Regions from separate parts of the Streptomyces bugieae genome, predicted to be linked through region 1. Evidence: predicted binding sites of a transcription regulator. Region 1 holds the regulator's gene; each other region holds the start of a gene.
The links. Region 1 encodes HrcA, which represses chaperone genes, less so after heat shock. Its sites were predicted from a motif close to TTNGCACTCNGNNNNNCNGAGTGCNAA; they were not measured.
Positions count from the first base shown of each region.

Region 1 (4,201 bases):
CACGCCCGTCTTCCAGTCCTGCCCGCGCGGCACCGACGGCCAGGCCGGAATGCCCACCGAGGACGGCTTCACCGCCTCCCACACGTCGATGTACGGGTGGCCGACGACGAGCGCGTGCTCGCCCGTCACCTCGGCCGCGATCCGGGACTCCTTCGAGCCCGGTACGAGGTGGTCCACCAGCACCCCCAGCCGGGCGTCCGGCCCCGGCGCGAAGCTCCGGACGATCGCCGGGAGGTCGTCGACGCCCTCCAGGTACTCCACGACGACGCCCTCGATGCGCAGATCGTCGCCCCAGACCCGCTCGACGAGCTCCGCGTCGTGCCGGCCCTCCACGTAAATGCGCCCGGCGCGCGCGACCCGGGCGCGGGCGCCGGGGACGGCGAGTGAACCCGACGCCGTACGGGCCGGGCCGCTCGGGGCCGGCCGGTTCCGCGGGCGGACGAGCGTGACGACCTTGCCCTCCAGCAGGAAGCCGCGCGGGACCATCGGGAAGACCCGGTGCTTGCCGAAGCGGTCCTCCAGGGTGACCGTCGGGCCCTCGGCGGTCTTCTCACAGCGGATCACCGCCCCGCAGAAGCCCGTGGCGACCTCCTCGACGACGAGATCGGGCTCGGCCGGGACCTCCGGCGCGGGCCGCTGCTTCTTCCAGGGCGGGGTGAGGTCGGGGCTGTAGCGCTTGCTCTGCATGGGCCTTTTCTATCGGGAGGACGGAGTGCGGGAGACGTTCTGCCCGGGAACCCGGGAGACGTTCTGCCCGGGAAACGGCGCAGCCGGGTCAGGAGGACGGCGGGACGCCGAAGCGGGCCGCCAGGGCGTCGCGCTGGGCGCGGACGAAGGCGGCGTCCACCACGGCGCCGTGGCCGGGCACGTACCGCGCGTCGTCGCCGCCGAGCGCCAGCAGCCGGTCCAGCGCGGCGGGCCACTGCCGGGGCAGCGCGTCGGGGCCGGCGCTCGGCTCGCCGGACTCCTCGACCAGGTCGCCGCAGAAGACGATCTCCGGGTCGCCGTGCCGGCCCGGCACCAGGACGGCCAGGTCGTGGGCGGTGTGGCCGGGCCCGACGTTGGCGAGCAGCACCTGCCGGTCGCCGAGCTCGACGGTCAGCTGGCCGTGGACGTGGTGGTGCGGGGTGACCAGCAGATCGGCGGCCTCCGCGGCCGCGTCCCGGTCGACGCCGTGCCGGACGGCGTCGTGCCGCAGCGCGTCCTTGTCGCGGCGGAACAGCTCGGCGAGACCGGCCGCGCCGAACACCGCCACACCCGCGAAGGCGGCGGTGCCCAGCACATGGTCGAAGTGCGGATGGGTGAGCGCGACATGCGTCACTTCCCGGCCCAGCACCCCGCGGACCGACCGGCGCAGGTCCGCGCCGTCGCGCAGGGTCGCGCCGGTGTCGACGATCATGACGCCGGCCGACCCGGCGATCACGCCCACGGTCTCGTCCCAGCCCGGCATACGGCGCCTGGCGACACCTTCACCGAGCCGTTCCCACCCGGCCTCTTCCCAAGCTGTGCGCATACCGAGACGCTAGCTCCATCGCGATAGCGTTGCCCGGCAGATCGCCCGAACACGGTCATCGGGTGCGTGCTCCGTGCGGCCGCCCTTGCCGTGGTCGTGCTACCCGGCCGTACACTGGCTCAGGGTCTGGCACTCGGCCCGGGTGAGTGCCAGGAGACAGACGAGACGGCGACGGCCGGCTGGAGGTGCGCGGGATGCTCAGTGAACGCAGGCTCGAAGTGCTGCGCGCCATCGTCCAGGACTACGTCGGGACGGAGGAGCCGGTCGGCTCCAAGGCACTCACGGAACGCCACCAGCTCGGGGTCTCCCCGGCGACCGTCCGCAACGACATGGCGGCCCTGGAGGAAGAGGGCTTCATCGCCCAGCCGCACACCAGCGCCGGGCGGATCCCGACCGACAAGGGCTACCGCCTCTTCGTCGACAAGCTGGCCGGCGTGAAGCCGCTGTCCAGCCCCGAGCGGCGGGCGATCCAGAACTTCCTCGACGGCGCGGTCGACCTCGACGACGTCGTGGGGCGCACGGTCCGGTTGCTGGCGCAGCTGACCCGGCAGGTCGCGGTCGTGCAGTACCCGTCCCTGACGCGGTCCACGGTGCGGCACGTCGAGCTGCTGGCGCTGGCCCCGGCCCGGCTGATGCTCGTCCTGATCACCGACACCGGACGGGTCGAGCAGCGGCTCATCGACTGCCAGACGCCGTTCGCCGAGACCTCGCTGGCCGACCTGCGGGCGCGGCTGAACAGCCGGGTCGTGGGACGCCGTTTCACGGATGTGCCCCAGTTGGTGCAGGATCTCCCGGAGTCCTTCGAGCAGGACGACCGCGGCACGGTCTCGACAGTGCTGTCGGTGTTGCTGGAAACTCTGGTGGAGGAGACCGAAGAGCGGCTGATGATCGGCGGTACCGCCAATCTCACGCGCTTCGGGCACGACTTCCCGTTGACCATCCGTCCGGTGCTGGAGGCGCTCGAGGAGCATGTGGTGATGCTCAAGCTCCTCGGCGAAGCCAAGGACTCGGGCATGACCGTACGCATCGGGCATGAGAATGCCCACGAAGGCCTGACGTCCACATCGGTCGTCACGGTCGGCTACGGTTCGGGCGACGAGGCAGTCGCCAAACTCGGCGTGGTCGGACCGACCCGCATGGACTACCCCGGAACGATGGGAGCGGTACGCGCAGTGGCACGTTACGTCGGACAAATCCTCGCGGAGTCGTAAGTGGCCACGGATTACTACTCGGTCCTCGGCATCAGCCGTGACGCCTCGCAGGACCAGATCAAGAAGGCCTTCCGCCGGCTGGCGCGCGAGCTGCACCCGGACGTGAACCCGGACCCGAAGACCCAGGAGCGGTTCAAGGAGATCAACGCCGCTTACGAGGTCCTGTCGGATCCGCAGAAGAAGCAGGTCTACGACCTCGGCGGCGACCCGCTCTCGCAGTCCGGTGGCGCCGGTGGCGCGGGCGGCTTCGGTGCCGGCTTCGGCAACTTCTCCGACATCATGGACGCGTTCTTCGGCACCGCCTCGCAGCGCGGTCCGCGGTCGCGCACCCGCCGCGGCCAGGACGCCATGATCCGGCTCGACGTCGAGCTGAACGAGGCGGCCTTCGGCACGACCAAGGACATCCAGGTCGACACCGCCGTGGTGTGCACGACCTGCAGCGGCGAGGGCGCCGCCCCCGGCACGTCGGCGCAGACCTGTGACATGTGCCGCGGCCGCGGTGAGGTCTCGCAGGTCACCCGGTCCTTCCTGGGCCAGGTCATGACGTCCCGCCCCTGCCCGCAGTGCCAGGGCTTCGGCACGGTCGTGCCGACGCCGTGCCCGGAGTGCGCGGGCGACGGCCGGATCCGCTCCCGCCGTACGCTGACCGTCAAGATCCCGGCCGGTGTCGACAACGGCACCCGGATCCAGCTCGCCGGCGAGGGCGAGGTCGGCCCCGGCGGCGGCCCGGCCGGCGACCTCTACGTCGAGATCCACGAGCTGCCGCACCCGGTCTTCCAGCGGCGCGGCGACGATCTGCACTGCACGGTCACCATCCCGATGACGGCGGCGGCGCTGGGCACGAAGTGCCCGCTGGAGACGCTGGACGGGGTGGAGGAGATCGACGTCCGGCCCGGTACGCAGTCCGGCCAGTCGATCCCGCTGCACCAGCGCGGCGTGACCCATCTGCGCGGCAACGGCCGGGGCGACCTGATCGTCCACGTCGAGGTCCAGACCCCGACCAAGCTCGACCCGGAGCAGGAGGAGCTGCTGCGGCGGCTCGCCAAGCTGCGCGGCGAGGAACGCCCCACGGGCCAGTTCCAGCCGGGCCAGCAGGGGCTGTTCTCCCGCCTGAAGGACGCGTTCAACGGCCGTTAGGACGGGCGCCAGCCACGTGGAGCGGACGTGAGCCACGTGGAGCGGACGTGAGCCACGTGGAGCGGACGTGAGCCACGTGGAGCGGACGTGAGCCACGTGGAGCGGACGTAGCCACGAACGACGGGGTGCCCGGCGGGAATATCCGCCGGGCACCTCGCCGTTGTGGCCCCGCAGGGGGCGCTCGTGTCCCCTACGGGATCCGTTCGCCCCACCCCTAAGGCCCCGCCCTCACCCTTAAGGCTTTGAGCCCCTCCCCATGCCGCCCCCGCCCCGCGCATGCCGCCCCCGGCCCCGTCCCCCGGCCCCCTCTCCCGCCGAGCCCCTGATGCGGGGCGCCGCC
Region 1 is NZ_JAZBJP010000005.1:220,531-224,731, forward strand. Features, by position in the region: gene V2J85_RS13945 (DUF3097 domain-containing protein) at 1-687, opposite strand, end outside; gene V2J85_RS13950 (MBL fold metallo-hydrolase) at 776-1,513, opposite strand; gene hrcA (heat-inducible transcriptional repressor HrcA) at 1,708-2,724, shown strand; gene dnaJ (molecular chaperone DnaJ) at 2,725-3,861, shown strand.

Region 2 (4,201 bases), on a different contig from region 1:
ACGACGACGTCAACCGCTTCTGCTCGGAGCTCATCGGCGACCCGCTCGGCGAGGGCTGGGGCTTCGTCAACGTCAACCTGCGGCCGTACTACGGCGAGGGTTCCAAGACGCTGGCCTACGAGATCTGCGAGCAGCTCGGCTGGCGGCTGCCGGACCAGATCGTCATCCCGATCGCGTCCGGCTCCCAGCTGACGAAGATCGACAAGGGCCTCAAGGAGCTGATCGCCCTCGGGCTGGTCGAGGACAAGCCGTACAAGATCTTCGGCGCCCAGGCGGAGGGCTGCTCGCCGGTGTCGACGGCCTTCAAGGCCGGGCACGACGTCGTGCGCCCGCAGAAGCCGAACACCATCGCCAAGTCGCTGGCGATCGGCAACCCGGCGGACGGCCCGTACGTGCTGGACATCGCGCGCCGGACGGGCGGTGCGGTGGAGGACGTCAACGACGAGCAGGTCGTGGACGCGATCAAGCTGCTGGCCCGGACGGAGGGCATCTTCGCGGAGACCGCGGGCGGCGTGACCGTCGGCGTGACCAAGAAGCTCATCGAGGAGGGTGTGCTCGACCCGGCGCTGACCACCGTTGTCCTCAATACGGGTGACGGTCTGAAGACGCTGGACGCGGTCGCGCCGACCACCGGGCCCACGGCCACGATCCGTCCGAACCTGGATGCGTTCCGCGCGGCCGGCCTGGCCGGCTGAGCCCGCGCCGTTTCCGAACCCGTACTCCGTAATCCCCGTCCGGAAGGCAGAACCATGAGCGTCAAGGTCCGCATCCCCACCATCCTCCGCACGTACACCGGCGGCGAGGCCGAGGTCACCGCCGAGGGCGCGACCCTCTCCGCGGTGATCGCCGACCTGGAGAAGAACCACCAGGGCATCGCGGCCCGTGTGCTCGACGACGCCGGCAAGCTGCGCCGCTTCGTGAACGTCTACGTCAACGACGACGACGTCCGCTTCGAGCAGGGCCTGGAGACGCCGACGCCGGACGGCGCGGGCGTCTCGATCATCCCCGCGGTCGCCGGAGGCTGCTGACCTTCCGTCCGGGCCCGGCCGCGTGTCCCTTCCTGGCGCGCGGCACCGTCCGGATGGTGATCGAACAGGCGTGGATTTGCGCCATCTCTCCCCCCGCTTGACCGGAATTGCCCCGTCCATCGAAATCGGACGGGGCAATTCCGTTTCGTGAAAGGGGATAGCATTGTGGCGATCTCCTCGCTGTATATGTCCCCGGGTATGCCGAGCGCATAAGAATCCGTGCTGAGTTGTGCTCAAAGTGTGTGCGGCATTTGTCGGTTAGGCACGTCTATGCCCGGCCCGGCTTGCCCGGGAGAATCGCGATTTCGCCGCATATAGCCGATTCTCCGGCGCCAGAATTCTCGTCCGATTGACCTGTTGCGCTGGGCATCGGTCCAGATACATTCAGCGGCGGTCGACGCGTTCCGGCGCACACCCCACGGGCCTTTCGCGGGGTGAGGTCTGACCCGGGTCCGCGGAGTGCGGTCCTGCGCAAGGGCCAGTAATAGGGGAGTTAGGCATGGCTCAGGGCACCGTCAAGTGGTTCAACGCGGAGAAGGGGTACGGCTTCATCGCGGTCGACGGTGGTGCGGATGTATTCGTCCACTACAGCGCGATCCAGATGGACGGCTACCGCACCCTTGAGGAGGGCCAGCGGGTCGAGTTCGAGATCTCGCAGGGCCAGAAGGGGCCGCAGGCGGACATGGTCCGGGTGGCCGGCTGAGGCGCCGACCGACTGCTGCGTTGTGAAGGCCCGTACCCCTGAAGGGGGTACGGGCCTTCTGCCGTGCGCTTCGACGGACGGACGGGCCTCCGACTGCCCCCTCGATGGGCGGATCGGGCCCCCGGGCGGCTTGCACTCGCATGCCCCGAGTGCTAATCATTGGCGTTAGCACTCTCCGAGTGAGAGTGACAATGAAGGACCGGGTCGGTGAGGCCCGCGGGCCGGGTGGGGCAAGGAACCACAGCAGGTCTGCAGGTCGTCCGTCGCGGGCGCCAGCGCGGTCCGGAGCAATCCACCCCAGTCCGGGAGGACCACTTCACATGGCCAAGATCATCGCGTTCGACGAGGAGGCACGGCGCGGTCTCGAGCGCGGGATGAACCAGCTCGCCGACGCCGTCAAGGTCACCCTCGGCCCCAAGGGCCGCAACGTCGTCCTCGAGAAGAAGTGGGGCGCCCCCACGATCACCAACGATGGTGTGTCCATCGCCAAGGAGATCGAGCTCGAGGACCCGTACGAGAAGATCGGCGCCGAGCTGGTCAAGGAGGTCGCGAAGAAGACGGACGACGTCGCCGGTGACGGCACGACGACCGCGACCGTCCTGGCCCAGGCCCTGGTCCGCGAGGGCCTGCGCAACGTCGCCGCCGGTGCCAACCCGATGGCCCTGAAGCGCGGTATCGAGAAGGCCGTCGAGGCCGTCTCCGCCGCCCTGCTGGAGCAGGCCAAGGACGTGGAGACCAAGGAGCAGATCGCCTCCACCGCCTCCATCTCCGCCGCCGACACCCAGATCGGCGAGCTGATCGCCGAGGCCATGGACAAGGTCGGCAAGGAAGGCGTCATCACCGTCGAGGAGTCCCAGACCTTCGGTCTGGAGCTGGAGCTCACCGAGGGTATGCGCTTCGACAAGGGCTACATCTCGGCGTACTTCGCCACCGACATGGAGCGTATGGAGGCGTCGCTCGACGACCCGTACATCCTCATCGTCAACTCCAAGATCGGCAACGTGAAGGACCTGCTGCCGCTCCTGGAGAAGGTCATGCAGTCCGGCAAGCCGCTGCTGATCATCGCCGAGGACGTCGAGGGCGAGGCCCTGTCGACCCTGGTCGTCAACAAGATCCGTGGCACCTTCAAGTCCGTCGCCGTCAAGGCCCCGGGCTTCGGTGACCGCCGCAAGGCCATGCTCGGCGACATCGCCATCCTCACCGGTGGCACCGTCATCTCCGAGGAGGTCGGCCTCAAGCTGGAGAACGCCGGTCTCGACCTGCTCGGCCGCGCCCGCAAGGTCGTCATCACCAAGGACGAGACCACCATCGTCGACGGTGCCGGTGACAGCGAGCAGGTCCAGGGCCGCGTCAACCAGATCCGCGCCGAGATCGAGAACAGCGACTCGGACTACGACCGCGAGAAGCTCCAGGAGCGTCTGGCGAAGCTGGCCGGCGGCGTGGCCGTCATCAAGGCCGGTGCCGCCACCGAGGTCGAGCTCAAGGAGCGCAAGCACCGCATCGAGGACGCCGTCCGCAACGCGAAGGCGGCCGTCGAGGAGGGCATCGTCGCCGGCGGTGGCGTGGCCCTGCTGCAGGCATCCTCGGTCTTCGAGAAGATCGAGCTCGAGGGTGACGAGGCCACCGGTGCCGCGGCTGTGAAGCTGGCCCTGGAGGCCCCGCTGAAGCAGATCTCGGTCAACGCCGGCCTCGAGGGCGGCGTCGTGGTGGAGAAGGTGCGCAACCTGGCCGTCGGCCACGGTCTGAACGCCGCCACCGGCGAGTACGTCGACATGGTCGCCGAGGGCATCATCGACCCGGCCAAGGTCACCCGCTCCGCGCTGCAGAACGCCGCCTCCATCGCGGCGCTCTTCCTCACCACCGAGGCCGTCATCGCCGACAAGCCGGAGAAGGCCGCCGCGGCCGCTCCGGGCGGCATGCCGGGCGGTGACATGGACTTCTGATCCACCGCGCCGGACCTCCGGCCCGCTGGACCAGAACGCTGATCCTCCCGGATCACCCGTCCTGAACGCCGGGGCGGCACCCTCCTCCCAGGGGGTGCCGCCCCGGCGGCGTTTTTCCCCCGGCCCGCCGTCGTGCCCTGAGCCTCCCGAGGCGAGGACGGCATGATGGTTACGCTGTGCACCGAATCGGCTATGGACAGTCACGGTCGAGGGTCTCGGGGTGGCCGCGCCCCCTGTGATCGCAAACGAAGGAGTGTTCGTGCGAGCCAGGGTGCGTAGGGGTCTGCTCAGGTCCGATGCGGGCGGCGACTGATCATGTCCGGGCAAGAGCGGAACCCGAACCTGCCGGCGGGACGGGCGCGAGGCGATGACCGGGCGGTGCGTCCGCGGCGGGCAGGGGAGCTGACGCAACGGGGTGTGGGCCGGTCCGGCGATCCGGGCCGCCGGGACACCTGGGCGGCCCGGCTGCTCGCCGTGGCCGCCGTGCTCTACAACGGCTGGCTGCTGGAGTTCGTGCTGCCGACCGG
Region 2 is NZ_JAZBJP010000017.1:13,955-18,155, reverse strand. Features, by position in the region: gene thrC (threonine synthase) at 1-695, shown strand, start outside; gene V2J85_RS23890 (MoaD/ThiS family protein) at 750-1,028, shown strand; gene V2J85_RS23885 (cold-shock protein) at 1,528-1,731, shown strand; gene groL (chaperonin GroEL) at 2,052-3,674, shown strand; gene V2J85_RS23875 (DUF998 domain-containing protein) at 4,092-4,201, shown strand, end outside.
Region 2: groL (chaperonin GroEL) is a predicted target of HrcA. The motif match lies at 1,897-1,923, and genes of this name have one in related genera.

Region 3 (4,201 bases), on a different contig from region 1:
GAGCGAGCCCCGCGGCGCCGCAGACGGGTACGTGGGAGGACAGCCAAGCGCTAGCGGACCGGTTCGCGTCGTCGCTGGGCGTGGTCGCTGATGCGCAGGAGTACCGCCACCATCACCCAGTTCGCGACCAGCGACGAGCCTCCCTTGGCGAGGAAGGGGAGGGCCTTGCCCGTGAGGGGGATGAGGCCGGTGACGCCGCCGGAGACGACGAAGACCTGGAGCAGCAGCGCGCCGGCGAGGCCGACCGCGAGGAGTTTGCTGAACGGGTCGCGGGCGGTCAGCCCCACCCGCAGGCCGCGCTGGGCGAGCAGGACGTAGAGCATCAGGACGGCCATCACCCCGGCGAGGCCCAGTTCCTCGCCGACGGTGGTGAGGATGAAGTCGCTGTTGCCGGCGAAGCCGACCAGCTCGGGGTGGCCCTGGCCCAGCCCGGTGCCGCTGATGCCGCCGCTGCCGAAGCTGAACAGTGCCTGGGCGAGCTGGTCGGACATGAACTCCGCCCTGCCCTGTTTGGTGAACGCGCGCATCGGGTCCAGCCAGGCGGTCACCCGGCCGTGCACATGCGGTTCGAGGGAGCCGACGACAGCCGCGCCGACGACGGCCATCAGCAGACCGCACACCACCCAACTGGTGCGGCCGGTGGCCATGTAGAGCATGATCACGAAGACGCCGAAGAAGATCAGCGAGGTGCCCAGGTCCCGCTCGAAGATGAGGACCATCAGGCTGATCACCCAGATCGTGAAGATCGGGCCGAGCTGCCGCCCCGGGGGCAGCTGGACGCCCATGACGCGGCGGCCGGCCAGCGCCAGCGCGTCGCGGTTGACCGTGAGGTAGCCGGCGAAGAACACCGAGATCATGATCTTCACGAACTCGCCGGGCTGGAGCGACAGCGGCCCGAGCAGGATCCACCGCTTCGCGCCGTACATGTCCGCGCCGAAGAAGGCCGGTGCCATCAGGAGCACCAGCGCCACCGCCATCGTCAGGTAGATGTAGCGCTGCAGGATGCGGTGGTCGCGCAGCACCAGCAGGATGACGATGCAGACCGCCACCCCGATCACCGTCCACACCAGCTGCCCGCTGGCCGCCTCGGCGATCTTCGGATGGCGGGTCTGGGCGTACGTGAGGTCCAGGCGGTGCAGCAGGACCAGGCCGATCCCGGTCAGCAGCGTGGCCAGCGGCAGGATCAGCGGATCGGCGCGCGGGGCGAAGCGGCGCAGGACCAGGTGCGGGACCAGCGCCACGAAGACCATGCTGACCGCGAATCCGGGCAGCCCGCCGGGCAGCCGGCCGGTCATCGACAGGCCGGTGTACGCGTAGCCGAAGACGGCGATCGCGACGACGAGGGCGAGCAGCCGGGCCTCGGTCCTCCGGCGGTTCGGTGCCTGGGCGAGCGCCGCGAACGTCATGGTGCGTTCGGCATCGCTCTCCGGCTCCCCGGCCGCCCGGGAAGCGCTGGTCAGTCCACGCACGGGTTCCTCCGCCATCGATGGTCAGTGCCGCCGGCCGGAACCGGGTCGCACACGTCGCACACGTCGCACGCGTCGCACGTGCTGTGCGCATCGGACGTCGTGCGCAACGCGCGTCGCACATGTCGCACCCGTCGCGCACGGTTCACCGGCTCGGCAGTCGGGGAGGTAGACGAAGCAGCCGGTGGCGTGGTTGCGAGGGAAGGGAAGGTGTGTCCGATTTGGCGGGGATCCACGCCGCCCGTCCTCCCGGTACGGGGCGCTGGTCAACCCGCGCCGCACGATGCACCCCCGGCGCGCTGGCACTCCGCTTGACCGAGTGCTAACCGCGTCATAGTCTCGGCGTTGGCACTCTCCGAGGGGGAGTGCCAGACACACAGCGACGGGCAGGTCCGGCACCCGCGACGACGGATCCACCTGGTCGCCACCTCAGACAGTTAACCCCGTGAGATCTCCGAAGGGGGAGGTCGGATCGTGACGACCGCCAGCTCCAAGGTTGCCATCAAGCCGCTCGAGGACCGCATTGTGGTCCAGCCGCTCGACGCCGAGCAGACCACGGCTTCGGGCCTGGTCATTCCGGACACCGCCAAGGAGAAGCCCCAGGAGGGCGTCGTCCTGGCCGTGGGCCCGGGCCGCTTCGAGGACGGCAAGCGCGTCGAGCTCGACGTCACCGTTGGCGACGTCGTGCTTTACAGCAAGTACGGCGGCACCGAGGTGAAGTACAACAACGAGGACTACCTCGTTCTCTCGGCTCGCGACGTTCTCGCGATCGTCGAGAAGTAAGTCACCCAGATTTGCCGTGTTCTGCGCCCCTGGTTCCCGCGTCTAAACAACCCGGGGCAGGGGCGCAGTTCCGTTTGAGACAGCGGTCCCCACTGCGTGCCGAGGATCGCAATGAGAGGACTTGAAGCAACCCATGGCGAAGATCCTGAAGTTCGACGAGGACGCCCGTCGCGCCCTTGAGCGCGGCGTCAACAAGCTTGCCGACACGGTCAAGGTGACGATCGGCCCCAAGGGCCGCAACGTCGTCATCGACAAGAAGTTCGGCGCCCCGACCATCACCAACGACGGTGTCACCATCGCCCGTGAGGTCGAGGTCGACGACCCGTACGAGAACCTGGGCGCCCAGCTCGTCAAGGAGGTGGCGACCAAGACCAACGACATCGCGGGTGACGGCACCACCACCGCCACCGTGCTGGCCCAGGCGCTGGTCCGCGAGGGCCTCCGCAACGTCGCCGCGGGTGCTTCCCCGGCCGCCCTGAAGAAGGGCATCGACGCCGCCGTCAAGGCCGTGTCCGAGGAGCTCCTCGCGACCGCCCGGCCGATCGACGACAAGACCGACATCGCCGCCGTGGCCGGCCTGTCCGCCCAGGACAAGCAGGTCGGCGAGCTCATCGCCGAGGCGATGGACAAGGTCGGCAAGGACGGTGTGATCACCGTCGAGGAGTCCAACACCTTCGGCCTGGAGCTCGACTTCACCGAGGGCATGGCCTTCGACAAGGGCTACCTCTCGCCGTACATGGTCACCGACCAGGAGCGTATGGAGGCCGTCCTCGAGGACCCGTACATCCTGATCCACCAGGGCAAGATCGCCTCGATCCAGGACCTGCTGCCGCTGCTGGAGAAGGTCATCCAGGCGGGTGGCTCCAAGCCGCTGCTGATCATCGCCGAGGACGTCGAGGGCGAGGCCCTGTCGACCCTGGTCGTCAACAAGATCCGCGGCACCTTCAACGCGGTGGCCGTCAAGGCCCCCGGCTTCGGTGACCGCCGCAAGGCGATGCTCGGCGACATGGCCACCCTCACCGGTGCCACCGTCATCGCCGAGGAGGTCGGCCTCAAGCTCGACCAGGCCGGTCTGGACGTGCTGGGCACCGCCCGCCGCGTGACCGTCACCAAGGACGACACCACCATCGTCGACGGCGGCGGCAAGGCCGAGGACGTCGCCGGCCGCGTCGCCCAGATCAAGGCCGAGATCGACACCACCGACTCCGACTGGGACCGCGAGAAGCTCCAGGAGCGCCTCGCCAAGCTCGCCGGCGGCGTGTGCGTCATCCGTGTGGGCGCGGCCACCGAGGTCGAGCTCAAGGAGAAGAAGCACCGTCTGGAGGACGCCATCTCCGCGACCCGCGCCGCGGTCGAGGAGGGCATCGTCTCCGGTGGTGGCTCCGCCCTGGTCCACGCCGCCAAGGTGCTGGACGGCTCCCTCGGCAAGGAGGGCGACGAGGCCACCGGTGTCGCCGTCGTCCGCCGCGCCGTCGTCGAGCCGCTGCGCTGGATCGCGGAGAACGCCGGCCTCGAGGGCTACGTCATCACCGCCAAGGTCGCCGAGCAGGACAAGGGCCAGGGCTTCAACGCCGCCACCGGCGAGTACGGCGACCTGGTCAAGGCCGGCGTCATCGACCCGGTGAAGGTCACCCGCTCCGCCCTGGAGAACGCCGCCTCCATCGCCTCGCTGCTCCTGACGACCGAGACCCTGGTCGTCGAGAAGCCCGCCGAGGAGGAGCCCGCCGAGGCCGGCCACGGCCACGGCCACGCGCACTGACGCGTCCTACGGGCCGGGGGCGGCGCCCTGCCGCCGCCCCTCGCTGACCCGACGAACCCGGTCCCGCCTCGGCGGGGCCGGGTTCTGGGTTTTCGCGCTGTTGTTTCCCCGCCGCCTACCTGTGTCGTTGTTTCCCCGCCGCCCACCCCCCTTCGGGGGGTGGGCGGGTCAGGTGGCGACCCGCGGGCGGGGG
Region 3 is NZ_JAZBJP010000021.1:79,754-83,954, forward strand. Features, by position in the region: gene V2J85_RS26740 (FtsW/RodA/SpoVE family cell cycle protein) at 51-1,406, opposite strand; gene groES (co-chaperone GroES) at 1,941-2,249, shown strand; gene groL (chaperonin GroEL) at 2,383-4,008, shown strand.
Region 3: groES (co-chaperone GroES) is a predicted target of HrcA. The motif match lies at 1,766-1,792, and genes of this name have one in related genera.